3 regions of the Arthrobacter sp. CDRTa11 genome follow, and region 2 is predicted to be linked to each of the others. Evidence: predicted binding sites of a transcription regulator. Region 2 holds the regulator's gene; each other region holds the start of a gene.

Region 1 (7,842 bases), 590 kb from region 2:
GGTCCGAAAACCGATCCCGCCACTACTGACTTGCGCGGCCGGCGATCAGACGGCCCCTCTTGGCTCAGGTCCCGCCGTCGGCCTCGCTCCGGCGCAAACCAGGCTGGCTGCTTCGCTGCGGCGTGACCAGTCCCAGGCAGAGTACGGCGGCAGCGAGGGAGGCGGCCGCCACGATGCCGAACGGAACCGGATTGTCAGCGCCGGCGATCCCCACCAGCGGGGCGGCCAGTCCGCCAAAGGCGAACCGGGCGAGCCCCAGCAGCGATGAGGCGGTCCCGGCGATGGCCGGGTAATCCTTGAGCGCAAGCGATGTTGCCGGCGGGCTGGTGACGGCGACACCGCTGACCATGTTGAAGAGGGACAGGATGATCGCCATCAGGGGCAGCTGCAGCAGCGCGGTGGCCAGTAGCCCCAGCGCCCCGGATCCCGCCATGATCAGGCCCAGGGTCAGTGTTCCATGTTCGGACCAGCGCTCAGAGAGCCGGCCGCCGAGGAAGCCGAAGACCATAAAGCCCAGCGAATTCAGGCCGAAGGCCAACGCATAGCCCTGGGGCGAGAGCCCGTACAAGCCTTGGAGAATGTAGGTTGCGCCGCTGAGGTAGGCGAAAAGAGCGGAGTATGTGAACCCCGTAATCAGTACCACGCCGACGAACACCCGGTCTGCCAGGAGCTGCCGAAAATCGTTGAGCGTGTGCGGGAGCCCTCCGCTTACCCTGAGCTCCGCCGGCAGGGTCTCCCGGAAGACCACCAGGCATGCCACCAGGATCAGAACGCCCACGCCTGCAAGGAACAGGAACACTCCGCGCCAGTCCGTGAAGGTTGCAAGCTGCCCGCCGATGACCGGGCCGACGATGGCGGCCAGGCCGCCGAGCACCGTTAGTCGCCCGTAGTAGCGCAGCAGCTTGCCGCCCGAGTACACGTCCCGTCCCGCAGCCTGGGCAATCACTATGCCCACGGCGCCGGCGAGGCCCTGTACGAACCGGGCCAGGATGAGCGTCTCGACGATGGGGCTCAGGGCGCAGAGGACCGATGTGACGGTGTACGCGATGACTCCGATCAGCAACGGCGTCCGGCGGCCAAACCGGTCCGAGAGCGGCCCGGCGATCAACTGGCCCACGGCCAGCCCCAAAAGGCAGGCGGTGATGGTCAGCTGGGCCACCGACGTCGTGCTTTGAAGCTCCATGGTGAGGGCTGGAAGGACAGGCAGGTAGAGGTCCATGGAAATGGGACCGAAAACTGTCAGCAGGGCGAGCACAACCGCCAAGGGGCGGCCGACTGTCTGCTCACGTGCGGGCATCGGGGTGTCGATGGCAACTGCGGGCATGGGGTGTCCTTCCGGGTTTTGGGGGCACTTTCCATCAAACAGGGCAACGCACTTCCCAGCGAGGGCTCTGCTTATCCGGGTTCCCGCAGAACCTCCCTGGCCGTGCTGCTGCGCGGTAGCGTGGACGGGTGGACAACAGGATGGAAGTGCGCGAGTTCCTCGCATCGAGACGGGCAAAGATCAGTCCCGAAATGGCGGGGCTGACGCTCTACGGCGGACGACGGCGGGTTCCCGGCCTGCGCCGTGAAGAGGTGGCGATGCTCGCCGGCGTGAGCGTTGACTACTACACCAAGCTGGAGCGCGGGAACCTGTCCGGCACGTCCGAAAGCGTCCTGGACGCGATCGCCGGCGCCCTCAGGCTCGACGAGGCCGAGCGGGACCATCTGTACAACCTCGCCAAGGCGGCCGGACCGTCAGGCAGGGCCCGCCGTCGTCCACTTCAGCGCAAGGCGGTCCGCCCCACCCTGCAGTTCATGCTTGACTCCATCACCGGTTCCCCGGCATTCATCGGCAACCACCACATGGACATCGTGGCGGCCAACCAGCTCGGCTATGCCCTGTACTCGGAGATGTACCGCGGCCCTGCCCGGCCTGCCAACCACTCCCGCTTCATCTTCCTGGACCCCAGCTCCCGTGACTTCTACCCCAACTGGGATCTGGCGGCCAACACCAACGTCGCCATCCTGCGGACCCAGAGCGGACGGAACCCCTTCGACAAACGGCTGGCCGACCTCGTCGGAGAACTCTCCATGCGCAGCGAGGAGTTCCGGACCCGCTGGGCGTCCCACAACGTCCGGCACCACTACGCCGGGACCAAGATCTTCTGCCACCCGGTGGTCGGGGAACTTGAGCTCGCCTACGAGGCCATGGAACTCCCGGAAGACCCCGGCTTCTCCCTCACTGTCTACCCCGCGGTACCCGGCTCCCCCTCGGACGAACGCCTCCGCCTGCTTGCCAGCTGGGCTGCCACCGAACGGATCCAGGAGGTAGCCGCCACAGCCCAGCCGCAGGACGTGCGCCAGCCCTGAGACTTTTGGCAGGGGCAGTAGGGTTTACCGCATCCGCTAGCCGCACTGCTTGGGGGGGGAACCATCATGACATCAGCTGCCAACGGGCTTGCAGGCCCTCTGACTCCGACCTTTGGCATCCTGGGATTCATGCTGATGGCGTACGCAGTCCTGATCATTGCTGCCCTGATCAGCATCGCCCGGAACAGGACGTACACCTCCGGAGGCATGCTGGTGTGGGCTCTGATCGTGCTTGCGCTGCCCGTGCTGGGACCAGTGCTGTGGTTCCTGACGGGGCGCCGTCCCTCCCCCGGCGGACGAGCGTCAGCGCTGCGGAAGTAATGCGGCATGCGGGTAAACTCTCGAAGATGTTTCCAACCGGGTTATCGATGCTTTGGGAATCGGCCGAGCCCAGGAGCGCCCTGCAGGAAAGATTCGGTCATGACAGCTTCGATGAAGCTTCCGGCTGGCTTACTGACGTCCTCGCTGAAACCTGGGCCATCGAGGTACAGGCGTGCGAGCGGATTGTCATCAGTGGCGACAACGCCATCGCCTGGGTTCGCACGAGCCGGGGAGCGTTGGTGGTGAAGTGGTCCCGGGCCCAGGATCAGTTCACCAAGTTTGCCGCGGCCGCGGACCTGATCCAAGAGCTGCACCAGCAGGGCGTGCCCGTGGCTCCCCCACTGGCCTCAGTTGACGGGCAGCTCCGGGTAATCATCGGTTCCGTATCCGTATCGGTGCAGCCGCGGATCGACGGCGAACTGCTCGACATTACTGCTGACGCGGCGGTTCGAAAGACCGGCGCGTGTCTGGCGCGGCTACATGGCGCGTTGGCAATGCAAAGTGACAGCCGGCTGGCCGGGCTGGGGCGCTTCACGGCAGGGTCCCTGGATTTGCGACGGCGGGTAGAGACATGGTTGCAGCACGAGGACACCGGGAGGGTGCCGGACGCGTCCGCAAGACTCCGCCGCCAGACAGAGTCGCTGCCGCCGATCGACAGCGAGCCACAGCTGATCCACAACGATTACCGGGCCTCGAACATACTGACCGCAGGCTCGGAGGTCATCGCCGTTCTGGACTTCGACGAGGTGGGGCTGGACCATTGCGTCAGCGACCTCGCGAACGCATGCGTCTTACTCGGCACCCGGTTCACATCATGGCAACCGACGCCTGAAAGGGCCCGGGCCGCGCTTCTTGCGGGATACGAGTCCGTGCGGCCGCTCAGCCCGCTCGAGCGCCAATGGCTGCACGCACTTGTGTTGCTGCGGGGGATCCAGGCCATCCCTCCGGGCGATGACCCCGCCGGATGGGCACGCGCTGTGTAAGTACCACGGGTTCGGTGAAGCACTCCCGTATCCGGCGGGACAGAATGGAACGGGACTACGTGGATGGAACCAGCCTGAACGCGTATCGGCCTACTGTGCGGTCACCTGGGTCGATCCGGAAATCTGCGTCCTGGCTGACCAACTCCAGGGAAGTTTTGAAGAGGTCTCCGTTGCACGGGACCCGTACCGGAGCCAGAACTTCCGCACCTGACGGAACGGACACCGAAAGCTGAACCTCGGGTGGTCCTTCGCAGACAAAGTGCAGTTCGTAAGTGCCGGGGTCGAGTGCCGTCATTCCGTAGTTGGTGACTGTGTCCGAAACGGTGGAACCATAATGCTGGCCGGGTTTCTCGGGTCCCAGCCTCTGTGCTGACCACTCCTGCAGGTCTTCCAGTTCCGAAGCGCGTGCGTCCGTGTTGGGCTGTACGGTAACGCCCGCCGCGGCCGGTTTGCCTGTGGGTACGGTGGCACTGATGGTTAAGGGGCCACCGGGGTGCCGGACGAACCGTTCCAGGACCGAGTCGCACGTATAGGGCATTGTCAGGGGCGGGCGCTCGCCTTGGACAATGGAGAGATTGGCGCTGTTGCCACCGGCACAGGCACTCTTGACCGTATAGTCGCCGGGAGCAAGCTCAATCGTAAGCTCACCGGCAGGCTCTGTTTCCGACGGCATCCCCGGGTCTGTTGGGAAAGCTTTGAGTAAACCCGCCACTTCGGCAACGTTTTGCTGGATCGACCGCTGTTCCCTGGTCGCGGTCTGGGCCGGGGAAGTCACCGCCCCCTCGGCCGGCCCGCTGTACTCGCATCCCGCCAGTGGAGTGGCGAGCGCCGCCACAATAAATAGAGCTTTTCCATACCGCATCTGCATCCCCCATAAGCCGACGTCACCCGAGTCTAATGGCCGCATGACCGATAAACCGTCTGGTCGGATCCCTGGAACAGTGCTTTCGTTGAGGTATACACAACAACACTCGGGGGCCTGTATGAGACGCCATTGGGATCCAAAGCGAGTCCGCCGGATCATTGCCCTCTCACTCGCAGCCGGGGCTTCCCTGGTGCTGCTCCTATTTCCCGTTTACAGCACGATGAGCCTGAGCAACGGAGCGCCGGACCATGTCACGGCTTCGACCATGTTTGACGTCATGGGGCCTTCCATCTTGGTTCCGTTGCTGGTCCCCGTTGTATTGGCCGGGTTACCACTCCTGGTGCGGCGAACGGCGCACGCATTGCCCGTAGCCACCACCATCGCTCTTGGCATCTTCACGGTCATCTCTTCAGCAACCATCGGCTGGTTCTATGTGCCGGCCCTGGCAGCCGCGGTCGCCGCCGTCACTGCACCACCCAAGCCGTGGGGCGTCGGGGAACAGGCACACATAGCCGGTCAGCACTAAACAAGGTGGCCATTCCAGGACCCTTCCAATGCCATGGAGTGCCCTCTGTCGGCCCCTGCGCGTACACTTATCCTATCGAACATATATTCGAATAAAGGTGTGTTGTGCGCGTTATTATTGGTCCCCGCGTGATAGATGCGGGTAGTTCCCTACTGTCGGTGCTGATCTCCCCGGTTCCGGTTGCCGCGGGCTACCCCTCCCCCGCCCAGGACTACTTTGACGGCCGGATAGATCTCAACGAACACCTGATCAAGGACATCACCAGCACCTACGTGGTGCGCGTCAGCGGTGACAGCATGGAAGGCGCCGGGATCAGCGACGGCGATGAACTGATCGTCAACCGGGCACTGGAGCCAAAGGACGGTTCCGTTGTCATTGCAGTGCTCGACGGCGAACTGACCGTTAAGCGGCTCCGGATCACCGCCGCCGGGGTGCTCCTGCAGGCCGAGAATCCCAACTATCCGGACGTCCGCGTTTCCGCACTGAGCGAGCTGACCATTTGGGGCGTGGCCACCAGGTGCCTGCACCATGTCTAAACCCGCAGTCATGCGGCAGATGGAGCAGATCGCGCATGTGGACGTGAACTGCTTTTACGCCAGCGCCGAGCGCGCGTTTGATCCCTCACTTGAGGGCCGCCCGCTGGTGGTGCTCTCCAACAATGACGGCTGCGCGGTCACCCGGAGCCCCGAAGCGAAAGCCCTGGGCATCCCCCTCGGTGAACCCTGGTTCAAACTCGCGCCCAGGGCCAAGGAATGGGGACTGGTGGCCAGATCCAGCAATTACGAGCTCTACGGGGACATCAGCGCCCGTGTCATGGACCTGCTGGGCAGGTACTCCGCCTGGCTCGAGGTCTACAGCATCGACGAGGCCTTCCTTGGCGTCAAAGGCTCCCCCGAGGAACTGCGGCTGCTCGGCCATGCCATGAAGGAGGCCTGCCGCCGGCACGTCGGGGTGCCGGTCTGCGTGGGCATCGCCGGCACCAAGACCCTGGCCAAGCTGGCCAACAAATGGGCCAAAAACAACCCCGCGTTCAACGGCGTGTGCCAATGGGGCTCAGTGCCTGCACCTGTGCGGGAAGCGCTGATGGCCGGGCTGTCGGTGATCGAAATCTGGGGTGTGGCAACCCGGCTCACCAAACGCCTCAACGCGATGGGAATCCAGTCCATCCTGGACCTTTCCAGGGCAGACCCCGTGGTGATCCGCGACCGCTTCTCCGTGGTCATGATGCGCACGGTCCTCGAACTCCAGGGCACTCCCTGCATTCCGATGGAGGAGGAACGGATCGGCCGCGACCAGCTGATTTTCTCCCGGTCCTTCTCCACCCCGATCACCACGGCGCCTGACCTGCGGCAGGTCCTCAGCGTCTACGGCCAGCAGGCGTCCGCCCGGTTGGCCAAACACGGCCTGCAGGCCAAAGTCCTCACTGCCTTTGCCGGCACCTCGCACTACAACCCGCGGGACACCTCCTACCCCTCGGTGTGCATCCGGCTTCCGATGCCCACAGCTGATCCTGTACTGCTGACGCGGGCCTCTCATGCCCTGCTGCCCCTCATCCAGGAAGGCGTCAAGTATGCCAGGGCAGGAATCATGGTCACGGACCTCCGGCCCACCGGCAACCAGCCACCCCTGCACCTCTTCGAAAACGCCCACGAGGAACGTGGGATCGGCGCCCTCCTGGAGGACGTCAGCCGCCGGTACGGCCGGGGGTCCATCGGCCTGGGCCACGCAGGCATCCGCGGCGGACCGGACTGGAGCATGAAACGGGACATGCTCTCACCCCGGTACACCACGCACTGGGACGAACTTCCGCTCGTCAAAGCCGCCTAACCGCCCACCATCGCTGAGAGCAAGGAAGAACCCAGGGCAAACCATGGAGGAGCTCCCCCTTCACTGCACTTTGTCAACCAGTGGCCCATAGGGCTGCTGCCGATCAGTTAGCTGCTGCCGTACTGATCAGCTCTTGCCCACCCGCGCTCACGTGTCTCATAACTAACGATGAGCACTCGATTCTTGCCGAAGGTTGCAAGACATAGTTACGAGAATTGCCCTTGCCATCGCACGTCCGGGATTCCGCCGAAAAGCTGTGACAGTGCAGCGAGGCGACTGTTCACTCGTTGAGACGTCTCGTATCCCATGGGTTGTGAGACGCCTTGGTCGAGACGTAAATCTCGGCGGCGACAAGCTGCATCGACACTTCGAATTAAGCGGACATCTCCTCAGCTGGCGGACGAGTATCAGTCAATCCAAGCATTACTGGGGTGGAGGGCCTGGACGGTCCAGCTGGCGAGTATTCGCATGGCGTCGGCGGTCGGGGATCCCGGTTCAACGGTATATACGAGCATGACCAGGCCCGGGTCGGTGGAGAGCTCGAATGATTCGTAGCCGAATTCGAGGTCGCCGACGGCTGAATGGGTGAGCATTTTCTGCCCGGACCGGTAACGGAAAACGTCGTGGGAGGCCCAGAGGGTGCGGAATTCCTCGCTTTGGGTTGAGAGCGTGCCGATGATCTCGATGAGTTCCCTGTCGTAGGGGTCCCGGGCCGTGGCGGCGTGAAGGAGCGCCACCACGTTGTGTTTGGCTGTGTCGAAGTCACGATGGAACCGCGGGGCGCGTGCATCAAGGAACAGGTAGTGCGCGTAGTTGAATCGGTCGCGGGATCCGTCGTCGGGGAGCGAGTAGAGCGCCCGGCCGATTCTGTTGGAGGCCAGGCGGTCAAGGCGGGCGTTCTGCACGAATGCGGGGGCATCGATGGAGTCCAGGACGCTCTGGATCCCCGGCCTGACCGTGGTGCGGTT
Region 2 (7,842 bases):
CGCCGAAAACGGCGACGCGAAGGGCGTTTTTGGCAAGGCCCAGGCGATATCGCGCCTGGACGAAGAGCACAGCAGTTACGACGGCGACCAGCAGGACCTTGAGGAACGCCGTGCGCTCCGGCGGGTGGCAGGCCTCTCGACAGAACTGGAAGACGTCACCGAAGTCGAGTACCGGCAGCTCCGGCTGGAGCGTGTGGTACTGGCGGGGCTCTGGACGGAAGGGACCTTGGCCGACGCCGAGAATTCCCTCCGTGAACTCGCTGCATTGGCTGAAACCGCCGGCTCAGAGGTCTTGGACGGCCTCGTGCAGCGCCGTGCCAAACCAGACCCTGGCACTTTCTTGGGCTCCGGAAAGGCACTTGAGCTCAAGGACGTCGTGATGGCCACAGGCGCGGACACTGTGGTGGTGGACGCCGAGCTGGCTCCGTCGCAGCGCCGTGGCCTGGAGGACATCGTCAAGGTCAAGGTCATTGACCGCACAGCGCTGATCCTGGATATCTTCGCCCAACACGCCAAGAGCCGCGAGGGCAAAGCCCAAGTGGAACTCGCCCAGCTCGAATACCTCCTGCCGCGCCTGCGTGGCTGGGGCGAATCGATGTCCCGCCAGGCCGGTGGCCAGGTGGGTGGGGCCGGTGCCGGCATGGGCTCGCGTGGTCCCGGCGAGACGAAGATTGAACTGGACCGCCGCCGGATCAGGACCCGCATGGCCAAACTGCGGCGTGAGATCAGCGCCATGAAGCCTGCGCGGGAAACTAAGCGGGCCAACCGGCGTCGAAATTCTGTGCCGTCAGTTGCTATCGCCGGGTACACCAACGCCGGAAAGTCATCCCTGCTGAACAGGCTGACCGATGCCGGCGTCCTCGTGGAAAACGCACTCTTCGCCACGCTGGATCCCACGGTGCGCAAGGCCGAAACCGCAGACGGGCTGGGCTACACCCTGGCCGATACTGTGGGTTTTGTCCGCTCCCTTCCGACGCAGCTGGTGGAGGCGTTCCGTTCCACGCTGGAGGAGGTGGCGGACGCAGACCTGATCCTGCACGTGGTGGACGTCTCACACCCGGATCCGGAAGGCCAGATCGCCGCTGTCCGGAAGGTCTTCAGCGAGGTGGATGCCCGCAAGGTGCCTGAAATCATCGTGCTCAATAAGGCCGACGCCGCCGACCCGTTTGTGGTGGAGCGCCTCAAGCAGCGTGAACCGCGCCATGTGGTTGTTTCTGCCCGGACCGGCCAGGGCATCGCCGACCTGCTCAAGGCCATCAGTGACGCGATTCCGCGCCCCAGCGTCAAGCTGGAGCTCCTCATCCCATACAACCGGGGTGACCTGATCAGCAAACTGCACGAGACCGATGCCGAGATACTGAGCCTGGATCACGGTGAGGATGGCACACGTGCTGTGGTGATGGTCCGTGAAGGCCTTGCGGCTGAACTGGAATCATTCACCAGCAATGACTGAGCTGGTGGCGGGGGAGACTTCCGAAACGGCCGGCGAGGAGTTCGTGATCGAACTCCTCGACCGTGCCGTTGCCGGCATGGGAGGGCAAAGCCGGACAGGACAGCACGAAATGGCCCGTCAGGTGGCTCGCGCCATCGAAACCGGGGACCATCTCCTGGTCCAGGCCGGAACCGGCACCGGAAAGTCACTGGCGTACCTCATTCCGCTCATCGCGCATTCCCTGGTGAGCAGCAAGCCCACCCTGGTCTCCACCGCAACACTGGCCCTGCAGACCCAGATCGTGGGCCGTGACCTGCCCCGCCTGCTCAAGACCATCACGCCCGCCCTGGACCGACCGGTCAAGGTGGCGTTGGTTAAGGGGCGCTCCAACTACGTGTGCCGGCACAAGCTCGAAGGCGGGTTCCCGTCGGAAGAGCCCGCCGAGGGCCAGCTCTTCTCCCTCGGGGAAGACACCAGCGTGCCGCACTTTGCCGCAGCCATGGGCGGTCCGGCATCACAGCTGGGCAAGGAGGTGGTGCGCCTGCGTGAGTGGGCGGAGAAGACCGCCACTGGTGACCGTGACGAGCTCCTGCCCGGCGTTACCGACCGCGCCTGGCGGCAGGTGTCCGTTACCTCGATGGAGTGCCTGGGGGCGCAGAAATGCCCGCTGGCAGCGGAATGCTTTAGTGAACTGGCGCGCCAGGACGCAGCTGAAGCCGACGTTGTGGTGACGAATCACGCCATGTTGGCGGTCAGTGCTTTCGAAGGACTGGCCGTTCTGCCCGAATATGACGTGGTGGTGGTGGATGAGGCCCACGAACTCCAGGACCGGGTTACCGGCGCCGTATCAGGGCAGCTTTCGGTTGCCATGGTCCACGCTGCCGCCGCCGGTGCCCGAAAGCACACTGCCATCACCGTCGACGCCCTGAATGCAGCCGCGGCCAACCTTGAGGTGGCCCTGGCCGGCGTCCCCAGTGGTTTGCTCCCGAACGGCCTGAACGATGAACAGCTGGACTGCGTTGACCAGCTTCGTGAGGCCTGCCGGGCAGCCCTCTCGGATTCAAAAGGGGACAGCAGTACAACGGCCGACGGCGGGCGGCAGCTTGCCCGGTCCCGTCTCCTGCTGATTCTTGAACTCTGCGAACGGCTCATTGCGGCCAAGGACAACCGTGAAGTGGTGTGGTTTTCGCGGGCCAGCTCGTTTGATCCGCAGCAGGGCTATTCACAGCCTGATGAAAGCGCACCCGTTTTGGTCAACATTGCCCCGCTCAGTGTTGCCGGCAAGCTGCGCGAAGGACTCTTTGCCGGCCATACGGTTGTGCTGACCTCAGCCACGCTGGCCATCGGCTCCGCCTTCGAGCCGACGGCCGGGGGATTGGGGCTGATAGGGGACGGCGCTCCCAGCTGGACCGGAGTGGACGTAGGGTCCCCCTTTGATTATCCAAAACAGGGGATCCTCTACGTTGCCGGGCACCTGCCCAAACCGGGCCGGGGTGCCGCGCCGGAGGCGCTGGATGAACTCGAGGCCCTGATCCGCGCTTCCGGCGGCGGCGCCCTCTGCCTCTTCTCATCACGCCGCGCGGCCGAAGAAGCCGCAGAAGCGATGAGGCCGCGAATCGGCGTCAGCATCCTCTGCCAGGGTGATTCCACCATGACGGCCCTGGTTAGGCAGTTCGCCGACGAGCCCGATACGTGCCTCTTCGGCACGATGTCGCTGTGGCAGGGAGTTGATGTCCCGGGCGGATCCTGCCGGCTCGTGGTCATTGACCGGATACCGTTCCCGCGGCCGGACGATCCGCTGATGACGGCACGTTCACGTGCGGTAGCCCAGGCGGGCGGAAACGGATTTATGGCTGTCTCAGCCACGCACGCAGCGATCCGCCTCGCCCAGGGGGCCGGCAGGTTGATCCGCTCCACGGGAGACAAAGGTGTGGTGGCCGTGCTCGATTCCAGGCTGGCAACCGAGCGTTATGCCGGTTTCCTTCGGGCTGCGCTGCCACCGTTCTGGCCCACGACAGACCGCAAGATAGCTTTCGCCGCCCTTGAAAGACTGGCCAAGGAAAGCCCACGGGCCTGACCGCAGCCCGGGACAAAACCTGGAGCGGTTGGAGCCTAAAGCGAGCGCAACACTGAGACGACCTTGCCCATGATGGTGGCGTGGTCTCCGAGAATGGGCTCGTACTGCGTGTTCTGGGGAAGAAGCCACGTGTGGCCGTCCCGCTGGCGGAAAGTCTTCACTGTGGCTTCGTCGTCCAGCAGGGCTGCAACGATATCGCCGTTGGCGGCGTCGGCCTGGCGCCGGACAACTACCCAGTCGCCGTCGCAGATCGCCGCGTCAACCATGGAGTCCCCGGCAACCCGCAGCATAAACAGTTCACCCTGTCCCACCAGCTGGCGCGGCAGCGGCATGACGTCCTCTACCACCTGGTCCGCAAGAATCGGACCGCCGGCCGCGATCCGGCCTACAAGGGGCACCATGGCGGTGTCCATGGCCGTGGGCAGATCCAAAACTGCCCCGCCATCAATGCTGCGCAAAACGGGCGGCTTGGCAGATGCTGATCCTGCCGATTTGCCAGTGCCGCCGTCCAGAGTGAGTGGCATCAGGACTTCCATGGCCCGTGGCCGCTTGGGATCGCGCCGCAGGTAGCCTAGTTTCTCGAGCTGCGACAACTGGTGCGTGACGCTGGACAGGCTTGCCAGGCCCACGGTGTCGCCGATCTCGCGCATGGATGGCGGATACCCGTTGTCATTGACGGAGCGCTGAATTGTTTCCAGGATCTTTTTTTGGCGTGCTGTAAGCCCCTTCGGGACCCTCTGGGGCTGCCGACCCCGCTGGGTCGCCCTGCCGTCAGCGGCTGGTGCTGCCATATTCGCCAATGCCTTTCCGTTGCCCCGGGTGTCCACGGCCGCGGGTGCCGGAACCTCCGGCCTGGATTGTCAGACCCTGCTGATCAACTACAGGAGTGGTTGTTCTTTGATCCAAACGTAGGGCAGCCGCAACGCTTTTTCAAACATTTGTTCTAGCGAGTCTCGACAATATTCGTTGATAAGTGCTAAAACTGAAGAAGCAAAGTTCGAACATGTGTTCTATTCATTGCCTGCGGTATTCGAATACTCGGATCTTCAGATGAAGGCCATCCGGGCCGCAGGCGGGAAAAGGACACTCCGGGCAGCACAGTATGGTCCAGGAGGGCTCATTTCATGTCAGCTATATCCGCTTCACAGGCTCGCCATCAGCAGTTCGTCTCCGTCCAGCAGCTCACGTCCCTGCTGGATGCGGAACCGCAGCCCCGTAAGAAGCCCCTGCCGCCGCTCCGGCTCACGCGCCGGGGGCGGATCGTGCTCATCGGTATTCCCCTGATTTTCCTGGCTGCGTTGCTGCTGTCCCTGGTGGGCTTCCTTAACGCCCCGGCGAAGGCGGCAGACTCCGCTGCCGGCCTTGCCCTGACACCCACGGTGTCAGTTACCGTTCAGGGCGGGGAATCGTTGTGGGGTATCGCGGCCACAGTTGCCCCAGAGCGGGACCCCCGGGATGTGATCGCGGATATCGTTCAACTCAACAACCTCAGCGCGGGGACCGTTGTGCCGGGGCAGCAGCTGTTCGTTCCCACCAAATAGCGGGATCCTCAGAACCTGCCGCCCCTCATCAGCCAGTGTCTTCCCTGGACTGCGGAAGGCTGGCGGGCTGTCACATTTTCCGGGCACCGGCATGGGCACTAAACTGTTCAGGTGAATGACCAGCTAGAGCGCCTGAACCGTCTTCCCCTCCGGAGCAACCTCCGCGGGCTAACCCCTTACGGTGCCCCGCAGCTGGATGTGCCCATCCTGCTGAACGTGAACGAAAACACACATGGTGTCCCGGCGGACGTGCAGGCCGCCATCACCGAGGCCGTGACGGAAGCCGCCGCCGGTTTGAACCGCTACCCGGACCGCGAATTCAGCGAACTCCGGGAAGCTCTGGCTGAATACCTGGGCCACGGCCTGAACCCCACCAACATCTGGGCGGCGAACGGCTCGAACGAAGTGCTCCAGCAGATCCTCCAAGCCTTCGGGGGTCCAGGACGCAAGGCCCTCGGGTTCCCGCCCACGTATTCCATGTACCCGCTGCTGGCCAGCGGTACAGACACGGAGTACATTGTTGGCCAGCGGGCGGAGGGTTATGGGCTGAGCGCGGAATCGGCGGCCCTGCAGGTCAAGGAACTCCAGCCGAACATTGTCTTCCTCTGCTCACCCAACAACCCCACCGGGACCGGCCTTGGCCTGGACGTCGTGGAGGCGGTGTACTCCGCGGGTGAGGCCAGCCAGACCATAGTGATCGTTGACGAGGCCTACCACGAGTTTGCCCATGACGGCACTCCCAGTGCCCTGACTCTGCTGCCCGGCCGGGAACGCCTGATTGTCACCAGGACTATGAGCAAGGCCTTTGCTCTGGCCGGCGCGCGCCTGGGCTACATGGCCGCGGCGCCTGAAGTGACAGATGCCCTCCGGCTGGTTCGGTTGCCGTACCACCTCTCGGCCGTCACCCAGGCCACAGCCCTCGCGGCCCTCCGCCACCGCGAAGCACTTATGGCGGACGTTGAGGACATTAAGAAACAACGGGACCGGATCGTCGAAGAGCTGACCAGGATGGGCCTCACGCCAGCCGCCTCTGATTCCAACTACGTCTTTTTCGGGGGACTGGACCGGCCCCATGCTGTCTGGCAGGAGCTGCTGGACGCCGGCGTGCTGATCAGGGACGTCGGCATCCCCGGCCATCTCCGTGTCACCGCAGGCACTGAGAGTGAGACCACAGCGTTCCTGACCTCTCTGGAAAGCATCCTGGCCAGCCAGGCCAAGCTCCCCGCCTAAACTTGACATAGAGGCGCTTCGGGCGCCTGCCAAGAATTCCCGTACTCCTTCCGAAAAGGACATATGACCATGAGTTCCACCGGATCGAACGCTGCCCAGGCCCGGACCGCCAGCATGGAGCGCGCCACCAGCGAATCGTCAGTGCTCGTGGAGATCAACCTTGATGGAACCGGCGTATCTGACATCGACACGTCGGTCCCGTTCTATGACCACATGCTGACGGCGCTGTGCAAGCACTCCCTTATCGACATGACAGTCAAGGCAACCGGTGACATCCACATCGACGTCCACCACACCGTAGAGGACGTGGCCATCACTTTCGGCGAGGTCCTTCGCACGGCGCTGGGCAACAAGGCAGGAATCCGCCGCTTTGGTGAAGCCACTGTGCCGTTGGATGAGGCACTGGCGCACGCTGTGGTGGACGTTTCCGGACGTCCGTACCTGGTGCACGGCGGTGAGCCCGCGGGACAGGAATATCACCTGATCGGCGGCCACTTCACCGGCTCGCTGACACGCCACGTGTTTGAGGCGATCACGCTCCACGCCGGCATTTGCCTCCACATGAACGTCATTGCCGGGCGGGACCCGCACCACATCGTGGAAGCGCAGTTCAAGGCATTCGCCCGGGCGCTGCGCGCAGCTGTCGAGCCCGATCCCCGTGTGAAGGGTATTCCTTCCACCAAGGGTGCGCTGTGAGCGGGCAGATTCTTCGTGACGGCGCCGTGATCGATCCGGAGCTATTGGTCAAGCCCGCGTCGCCAGAAGGCAAGCCCACCGTTACGGTGCTGGACTACGGCTCCGGGAACATCCGTTCTGCCGTGCGCGCGCTCGAACGCGCCGGAGCCGAGGTGATCCTCAGCGCCAAACCGCAGGACGTGCTCAATGCCGACGGCCTGGTGGTGCCTGGCGTGGGCGCCTTTGAGACAGTGATGCGGGAATTGAAGGCCGTGGATGGCATCCGGCTGATCGGCAGGCGTGTGGCCGGTGGACGGCCTGTCCTGGGCATTTGCGTGGGCCTGCAGGTCCTGTTCGAAGCCGGGGTTGAGCACGGAACTGAAGCTGAAGGCATGGGGGAGTGGCCGGGGAAAGTGGAGCTCCTCCCCGCCGACGTCGTGCCGCACATGGGCTGGAACACCGTGAAGGTCCCGGAGGGATCCAGGCTCTTCGCCGGCGTGGAGGAGGAGCGCTTCTACTTTGTCCACTCGTACGGCGTCCAGGAATGGAACTTCGACGTGGTGCAGCCGCGGATGGCGGCGCCGCTGGTGACGTGGTCCGAGCATGGTGCCCCCTTCATCGCAGCGGTGGAGAACGGGCCGCTCTGTGCCACCCAGTTCCACCCGGAAAAGTCCGGCGACGCCGGGGCCCGTCTGCTGCGTAACTGGGTGGACGGACTCCGCAAGCCCTCACCGCAAGACGGATCAGCCTAGATGTGGTCAGTCCTCCTGATGGGCCTCGCGGGGCTCCTCGTGGGCGGCGCCCTGTCCTTCAGGCAGCAGCGCAAACCCCTGTGGACCCAGATCTGCTTCTACATCCTTGCGGGCATGTCACTTCTGGCCGCCTAC
Region 3 (7,842 bases), 1.3 Mb from region 2:
GTGTAGCCGATGCCCTGCGCGTCCAGCTGCTTCTTGAGCCGGTTGCAGTAGCCGCACCAGGTGGTGGAAAACATGGTGATGGTGCCGGATTCGGGGGTGAAGTCCACAGAGTTCTCCTATGCGTTGAAGGGGTTCATTCCCATCAACGGTATCCTGCCCGCCGCTATTCCCCGCGCCCGCGCCGGCGTATGACAGTGCCGGGGGCCATGGCATGCTGGAGCCATGTGTGGACGCTATGTAATGGCACGTGCCGTGGGGGACCTGCTGGCGGAGTTTGATGCCGGGCTGGAGGAAGAGGTGCACCTCCCTCCCTCCTGGAACGTGGCGCCAACCGATGATGTGCCCATCGTCCTGGAGCGGCTCATCGACGGCGGGCCGGTTCGGCAGCTGCACGTGGCACGCTGGGGGCTGGTTCCGTCGTGGGCGAAGGATCCCGGCATCGGAGCCAGGATGATCAACGCCCGGAGCGAGACAGTGCTGGAAAAGCCGGCATTCCGTAAAGCGATGAAATCCAGACGCTGCGCCGTTCCTGCTGACGGCTATTACGAATGGAAGCAGGGCGCAGGCAAGGCGAAGCAACCGTATTACGTGCACCCCGGAAACAGTGCGGGGCTGGTGTTTGCCGGGTTGTACGAATGGTGGAAGGATCCGTCCAAGGCGGAAGGGGAGCCAGGCCGGTGGATGCTCTCCACCTCCATCCTGACCGCGGATACCCCGCCGCCCGGGGCCGAGTCAACAGTATTCGGCAAGCTCACCGCCCTGCATGACCGGGTGCCGATCCCGATGGACGCGGCCACCATGGAATCCTGGCTCGACCCGCACGCCCAGGACCCCGCTGCCCTGGTGGACCTGGTCCGCGCCGGGGTGAAGGGCGTCGCTGCCGACTGGCACGTGGAGTCTGTAGGCCGGGACGTGGGAAACGTGCGCCACAACTCGCCGGAGCTCATCCGGCCCGTGGAGGCACTGTTCTAGTACCACCCATGAACGGTGACTTGCCCTAGATGGTGACGCTGCCGGCGTCGTCCACTGACCAGGTGGGGTTGTAGGCAACCTCCCAGCGGAACCCATCCGGATCGGCGAAATAGCCGCTGTACCCGCCCCATGGCTGTGTAACTGGCTCCGCAACGATGACGGCACCGGCAGCAGCTGCCTCGGCCATGACGCGGTCCACGTCCTCAGGGCTGGCCAGGTTGTGGCTGAGGGTGATGTGGGGGACCGGCCCCGGAGGACTCACCCCCGCCTCCGCCTGCATTTGCCCGGCATCCCAAAGGGACAGCGTCAGCCCGTGGTTAACCTGGATAAACAGCACATCACCCGGAATTTCCTTACGGACCGGCCAGCCGAGTCCTTCCACATAAAAGCGGCGGGACTCCGCGACGCTGCGGACACCCAGTGAGATGAAGTCGACTCTTGGCTGCATGCTTCGATACTGTCATGTGATGGAGATAACTCAAGGAAGCGACAAAGATGCTTTGGCGGACAAGGAACAGCTTGCCGCAGTCCGCATAGCAGTCGATGAAGTGGACGAGCAGATCGTGGGCCTGATTGCCCGTCGGGAACGCCTGATACGGATCGCAGGGACCCTGAAGGGGGACGACGCAGAAGTGCGCGCTCCCGGCCGGGTCGAGAGGATCATCGAACACGTCCGTTTAGCCGCGGAAAAGAAGGACATTGATCCTGACATTGTGGAATCGACGTACCGTGCCATGATCACGGGCTTCATCGAACTCGAAATGAAGGTCCACAAAGGAAACAGCTGAAGCTGACCCTGGGGGCGTCTCTGCGCTCCCGGGAGGCTTCAGTCGCTTTAGAGTGCTTCCCTAGATCGCTTCCTCAACGGGGACTCCGGACTGGAACTCCCGCCCGTCGGCCTCGCTGAAGGCTGACATAACGTGGCCCTTGCCCAGCCCATGGATAACGGCCAGGGGAAAGCTGCCGGTGATGGTGTTGCCGGAGTGGGTGACACCACTGAGATCATAGTTCTCTTCGATGCCCTGGTCATGGCTGAACGAGTAGCAGGCTATAGCCTCCCCGTTCATGAACTCTATGCCGAGCCGTCTTTGTGATGAATAGTCGGGATCGGCCGCCATGAGCCCCACCACATAAGCACCCGATCCCGGGATATTGCCGTCTATATCAAAAGTGGCCACAAGCGTGGAGTCTTGGGCCTTGATGCTTACGTGCTTGAGGAGTGCGTCATTGGTGGTCATGGCACCATCCTGCTCCCCTGCTGCCCCGTCCGTCCACCCCTGTCTAGGTTTTGTCTGGGCACCGGCGTAGACTTGAATTGTTCGAATATGTATTCGAACAGCTGTCATTGGCTGAGTAATTTACAGTCAGGTGACAGCTCCGTTTCCAGGGAGGCGCAATGGGCATGTTCAGCGAATCCGTTGACGTTGTCTGCACCCCTTCAGGCCAGCCGCTGCAGCTTCAATGGGCCGGGCGGCAATACACGGTGTGCGCGGAACCTGTGCGGTGGTACGAACGCAGGCAGTGGTGGGCGGAGGAAAAGCGTGCGCCGCTGGGAAGCGGGCCAGGCCTGGTGGACCATGAAATTTGGCGGGTCCAGGTCCTGGCTGCAGACACCCCCAATGGTTCGGGCGGCAGCACTCCCGCTGAGCCCCTCACCCTTGATCTGACCAGGCATGTCGGCAGCGGCCGCTGGAGGCTGCTGCGGATCCATCACGGAATCCAGCCCAGAACAGCATGACTTTTACGCACCTCCACGTTTCCACCGCCTTCAGCGCCCACTACGGCGTTTCCTGGCCTGATGAGCTTGCCCAGGTTGCCGCCGCAGATGGTGCCACTGCGCTCGCCTGCACGGACAGGGACGGCCTGTACGGCACCATCAAACACCTCAAAGCCTGCATGGCTGCCGGGATAGACCCCATTGTGGGTGTTGACCTTGCGGTCCTTGATGACGACGGGGACCACCGCACCCAGGTTGCTGGCCGGGTAGTGGTGCTCGCCCGCGGAAACAACCGGGGAGCGGGCTACCGGGCATTGTGCCGGCTGGTCTCGGATGCCCATGCCCGCACTTCCGGAAAAGCCGGGGGAGTGGTGCCGGTGGCAGTCACCCGGGCAGAGCTCGCATCCCGGACCTTGGACCCACTGACCCTCAAGCCAGTACTCACGGTCCTGATCGGACCCGATTCCGACGTCGGACTGGCCATCGGCGGACGGCGTTACCTGCGTCCTCGCACACTTTTTAAACGCTGGCTGGACGCCATGCCGGCAGGAACAATAGTGGCCGAGGTTGTCTCCCAGCTCAGCGCCCCCGGCTCACCGTTGAGTACCGCCCATGCAGTACGAATGCTCAAACTCGCAGAGGAGCACCACGTTCCGGCCGTTATCACTAATGCTGTACGGTACTGCGCCGAGGATGGCGCCGCCACGGCTGACGTGCTGGATTCTGCTCGGACCCTCAAGTCCCTTCCTGAGCTGGCCGCCGAACCCCTGCTCCAGCCCAACGGCCAGGGCTGGCTGAAAACATCAGGGCAGATGCTCCTGCTGGCCAGGGAGATCATCCACGCCGCAGGGTACGGCGCTGCTGACCTCAAACAGCTGATGACACAGACCGAGGCGCTCGCCGACCTGTGCCGGATTGACCCGGTGACGGATATGGGCTGGAAGCAGCCGGTGGTGCCCGAAACATCAATCATCGGCATAGACCAGGACCCCCAGGTTGAACTTGTCCAGCGGTGTGAGGCCGGGATCGGACAGCGGTTCCCGGGAATTTCCGGTACTGCCGAACATGAGATGCGCCATCGCCTCGATCATGAACTGGGGATCATCCAGAACCTTGGTTTCTCCTCCTACTTCCTCACAGTGGCTGAGGTGTCCAGGATGATCCTGGATATGGGGGTCAGGGCGGCGGCCCGCGGGTCGGGCGCTTCAAGCCTGGTCAATTACCTGATTGATATCAGCCAGGTGAACCCCCTCCAGCACGACCTCGTCTTCGAACGGTTCCTGTCCCGTGACAGGGGCACCCTTCCAGACATTGATATCGACGTCGAAAGCGCTGAGCGGCACAACGTCTACCGGAAGATCTTTGACCGCTTTGGCGCCGAGCGCGTCACGCTCATGAGCATGCAGAACGGATACCGTGCCCGCGGTGCGGTCCGTGATGCGGGGATGGCGCTGGGCATGGATGACGGCGATGTGGGGGAGATCGCCAAACAGCTGTGGCGCTTTTCTGCCCGGAAGTTCCGCGAGGCGCTCGCCGAGAAGCCAGAACTTCGGGAGTTCGCCGGGCGGGTGGAACAACGGGGATTTGCCGAAAACCAGCAACTGGACCTGCTCGTGGACCTCACTGAGCGGCTGGACCGGCTGCCCCGCCATATTTCCATGCACCCCTGCGGAGTGATCCTGGGCGACGCCACCCTGCTTGACCGGACCCCTGTCCAGCCCAGCGGGCTGGGGCTGCCCATGAGCCAGTTCGACAAACACGACATGGATCCCATGGGCATGCTCAAGCTCGATGTCCTGGGGGTCAGGATGCAGAGTGCCATGGCCTTTGCAGTCAGGGAAGTCATCCGGATCCACCCTTCCAAGGCTGAGGTGGTCGCCGCCGGTGCCCACCCCTCCGGCCCTGATGGTTCCGGGCCTGACTACATTGCCGAGAATGGCCACATTAACCTCAACGCCGTGCCCCTTGATGATGAGCCCACGTATGAGCTGATCCGCAGCACACATACGCTGGGCTGTTTCCAGATCGAATCCCCTGGCCAGCGTGAGCTGGTGGGCAAGATGGCGCCGCGCGACTTCAACGACCTCATCATCGATATTTCACTTTTCCGGCCAGGACCCATGAAGTCGGACATGGTGCGGCCGTTCCTGGAGCACCGGCACGGGTTCGCGCCGGAGGTCTATCCGCATCCTGACCTGAAACCCGTGCTTCAGGAAACGCACGGGGTCACCGTTTTCCACGAACAGATCCTGAAGACCTTTGATGTCATGACACGCTGCGGCCTGGCCCGGGCCGACGAATTCCGCCGCGCACTGGGCAACGAGGCCCTTGAACCTCAAGTGGAGGAATTCTTCCGCCGGGAAGCCCGCGCCAACGGGTATACCCCGGAGGTCGTGGATAAAGTCTGGGGAACCCTGAAATCCTTTGGAAGTTTCGGTTTCTGCAAGGCGCACGGAGCGGCGTTCGCCGTGCCCACCTACCAGTCTGCCTGGCTAAAGGCCCACCACCCCGAGGCTTTCCTGGCCGGGTTGTGGGAGCACGATCCGGGCATGTACCCCAAACGCCTCCTGGTGGCAGAGGCACGCAGGCTGGGCATCCCCATACTGCCGTTGGACATCAACCGCAGCCAGGCGGAATACAGGGTAGAACGGGTCATCGAAGGGCCGGACCGGGGCAAGCTGGGGATCAGGCTGAGCCTCAAAGGGATCTACGGCGTATCCGGGGCTGAACTCAAACGGATCGTTGCCGGCCAGCCCTATGATTCCCTGGCGGACCTCAGGGCACGGTCCCGGCTGAGCAAACCAAGCATCAGGAGGCTGGCCCAGCTTGGCGCCTTTGATTCCCTGCACCTGGAGTCCGGCGGGAGCGCCAACCGCGCAGACCTTGTCCACCACCTCCAAAAGCTTCAATCCACGGGTGCTTCCCGCAAGGGTATCGAGGTCATCGAGGGCCAGCTGGCCCTGCCCCTGGGGGACGTGGAACTGCGGAACGTCAAACCGGGCCTGCCCGCACCCACGCTGGTGGACAACGTGCGCGCGGAGCTTGATCTGATGGCCATTGATGTCAGCGGGCACTTGATGGACAGCCACCGGCCCATGCTGGACAGGCTCGGCGTCACCACGGCGGATAAACTGCTGGGCCTGCGCAACGGAACTGAAGTGCTGGTGGCCGGAGTGCGAATCGCCACCCAGACACCGCCCATGCGCGGTGGCCGGCGGGTTGTTTTTATCAGCATCGACGACGGCACGGGCTGCGTCGACTCCGTCTTCTTCCATGAGGCGCAGGAACAGGCCGGACTGCTGCTGTTCGGGACCAGGCTGCTCCTGATCCGGGGAACCACCCGGCGGACCGGTCCGCGGGGAATCAGCCTGAGTGCCAGCATGGCCTGGGACCTGAGCCGGGTTGAAACCCTGCCTTTCCCGCAGTCCAGTCCGGAGACCACCGACATTCCGCATCCATTGGACGGAATCAGCCGCAGCCTTGCCATTACCGGGATGGGCGGCTGAGCGGGCCGCGCGTCCCGTTGGTCGGCCTCTCTGGAAACCGATAGCATTGACGGTGGCTGGCTGTGGTCCCCGTATGCCACAAGCTATGAAGCCTTAACTTTGAATAGGAGACACCCGTGTCAGATGCCCAGCAGATCACCCTCATCGTCGATGGCGAAGAGACCAAGGTGACTACCGGGACAACCGGGGCGGAACTCTTCTTTGAGCGTCGCGACGTCGTTGTTGCCCGTGTCAACGGCGAGTTGAAGGACCTGGACCAGGAACTGCCCGAAGGTGCAGAGATCCAGGCCGTCACCATTGGTTCCCCCGACGGACTGAACGTGCTCCGCCACTCCACGGCCCACGTCATGGCCCAGGCTGTCCAGCAGCTGCGCCCGGATGCCAAGCTGGGCATCGGACCATACATCACTGACGGTTTCTACTTCGACTTCGATGTCGCTGAGCCGTTCACCCCCGAGGACCTCAAGACCCTCGAAAAGATGATGCTCAAGATCGTCAACCAGAACCAGAAGTTCGTCCGCCGCGTGGTAAGCGAGGACGAGGCCCGTGAGGCCATGAAGAACGAGCCCTACAAGCTGGAACTGCTGGGCAAAAAGAACGACGCCGCCGAAGCCGGCGAAGGGGTCAACGTCGAGGTCGGTGCCGGGGACATCACCATCTACGACAACGTGGACCGGAAAAGCGGTGACAGCGTCTGGTGCGATCTCTGCCGCGGCCCACACCTGCCCAACACCAAACTCATTTCCAATGCGTTCGCACTGACCCGTTCCTCCTCCGCTTACTGGCTGGGCAACCAGAAAAACCAGCAGCTGCAGCGCATCTACGGCACCGCCTGGCCCACGAAGGACGAGCTGAAGGCCTATCAGGAACGCATTGCGGAAGCGGAACGGCGCGATCACCGCAAGCTCGGCGTGGAGCTGGACCTGTTCTCCTTCCCGGACGAACTGGGCTCCGGCCTGCCCGTCTTCCACCCCAAGGGCGGCATCATCCGCAAGGAGATGGAGGACTACTCGCGGCAGCGCCACGTCGACGCCGGGTACGAGTTCGTCTACACACCGCACATCACCAAGGGCCACCTGTATGAGGTTTCTGGCCACCTTGACTGGTACAAGGACGGCATGTTCCCGCCCATGCGGGTTGATGAGGAACTCAACGCTGACGGAACCGTTCGCAAGCCGGCACAGGACTACTACCTGAAGCCGATGAACTGCCCCATGCACAACCTGATCTTCCGCTCCCGCGGCCGTTCCTACCGTGAGCTGCCCCTGCGGCTCTTCGAATTTGGTTCCGTCTACCGGTACGAAAAGTCCGGTGTGGTCCACGGACTCACGCGTGTCCGGGGTATGACCCAGGACGACGCCCACATCTACTGCACCCGCGAGCAGATGAAGGACGAGCTCACCAAGACCCTGAACTTCGTGCTGGGCCTGCTCCAGGACTACGGCCTGAACGACTTCTACCTCGAGCTGTCCACCAAGGACCCCGAAAAGTACGTGGGTGACGACGCCGCCTGGGAAGAAGCCACCAATACTCTCGCCGAAGTCGCGCAGGAATCGGGCCTTGAACTGGTGCCGGATCCGGGCGGAGCTGCGTTCTACGGCCCGAAGATCTCCGTGCAGGCCAAGGACGCCCTGGGCCGCACCTGGC

Evidence for each region. The regulator LexA, encoded in region 2, represses DNA repair genes until DNA is damaged. The targets are predictions, from matches to a motif close to TCGAACANNTGTTCGA.
Region 1: the regulator LexA is predicted to act here: its motif matches at 5,123-5,138, upstream of F8G81_RS05535 (LexA family protein).
Region 3: the regulator LexA is predicted to act here: its motif matches at 2,292-2,307, upstream of F8G81_RS13865 (DUF6504 family protein).

The regions. Positions count from the first base shown of each region.
Region 1 is NZ_CP044532.1:1,200,149-1,207,990, reverse strand. Features, by position in the region: gene F8G81_RS05570 (DUF3040 domain-containing protein) at 1-29, shown strand, start outside; gene F8G81_RS05565 (multidrug effflux MFS transporter) at 65-1,324, opposite strand; gene F8G81_RS05560 (helix-turn-helix transcriptional regulator) at 1,453-2,352, shown strand; gene F8G81_RS05555 (PLDc N-terminal domain-containing protein) at 2,419-2,673, shown strand; gene F8G81_RS05550 (phosphotransferase enzyme family protein) at 2,700-3,656, shown strand; gene F8G81_RS05545 (hypothetical protein) at 3,712-4,329, opposite strand; gene F8G81_RS05540 (hypothetical protein) at 4,640-5,047, shown strand; gene F8G81_RS05535 (LexA family protein) at 5,152-5,583, shown strand; gene F8G81_RS05530 (Y-family DNA polymerase) at 5,576-6,874, shown strand; gene F8G81_RS05525 (helix-turn-helix transcriptional regulator) at 7,282-7,842, opposite strand, start outside.
Region 2 is NZ_CP044532.1:1,787,960-1,795,801, forward strand. Features, by position in the region: gene hflX (GTPase HflX) at 1-1,453, shown strand, start outside; gene F8G81_RS08140 (ATP-dependent DNA helicase) at 1,446-3,509, shown strand; gene lexA (transcriptional repressor LexA) at 3,545-4,300, opposite strand; gene F8G81_RS08150 (LysM peptidoglycan-binding domain-containing protein) at 4,634-5,050, shown strand; gene F8G81_RS08155 (histidinol-phosphate transaminase) at 5,162-6,280, shown strand; gene hisB (imidazoleglycerol-phosphate dehydratase HisB) at 6,350-6,976, shown strand; gene hisH (imidazole glycerol phosphate synthase subunit HisH) at 6,973-7,707, shown strand; gene F8G81_RS08170 (hypothetical protein) at 7,708-7,842, shown strand, end outside.
Region 3 is NZ_CP044532.1:3,089,809-3,097,650, reverse strand. Features, by position in the region: gene F8G81_RS13890 (mycoredoxin) at 1-107, opposite strand, end outside; gene F8G81_RS13885 (SOS response-associated peptidase) at 241-972, shown strand; gene F8G81_RS13880 (VOC family protein) at 998-1,420, opposite strand; gene F8G81_RS13875 (chorismate mutase) at 1,440-1,760, shown strand; gene F8G81_RS13870 (hypothetical protein) at 1,821-2,210, opposite strand; gene F8G81_RS13865 (DUF6504 family protein) at 2,369-2,710, shown strand; gene F8G81_RS13860 (DNA polymerase III subunit alpha) at 2,707-6,195, shown strand; gene thrS (threonine--tRNA ligase) at 6,312-7,842, shown strand, end outside.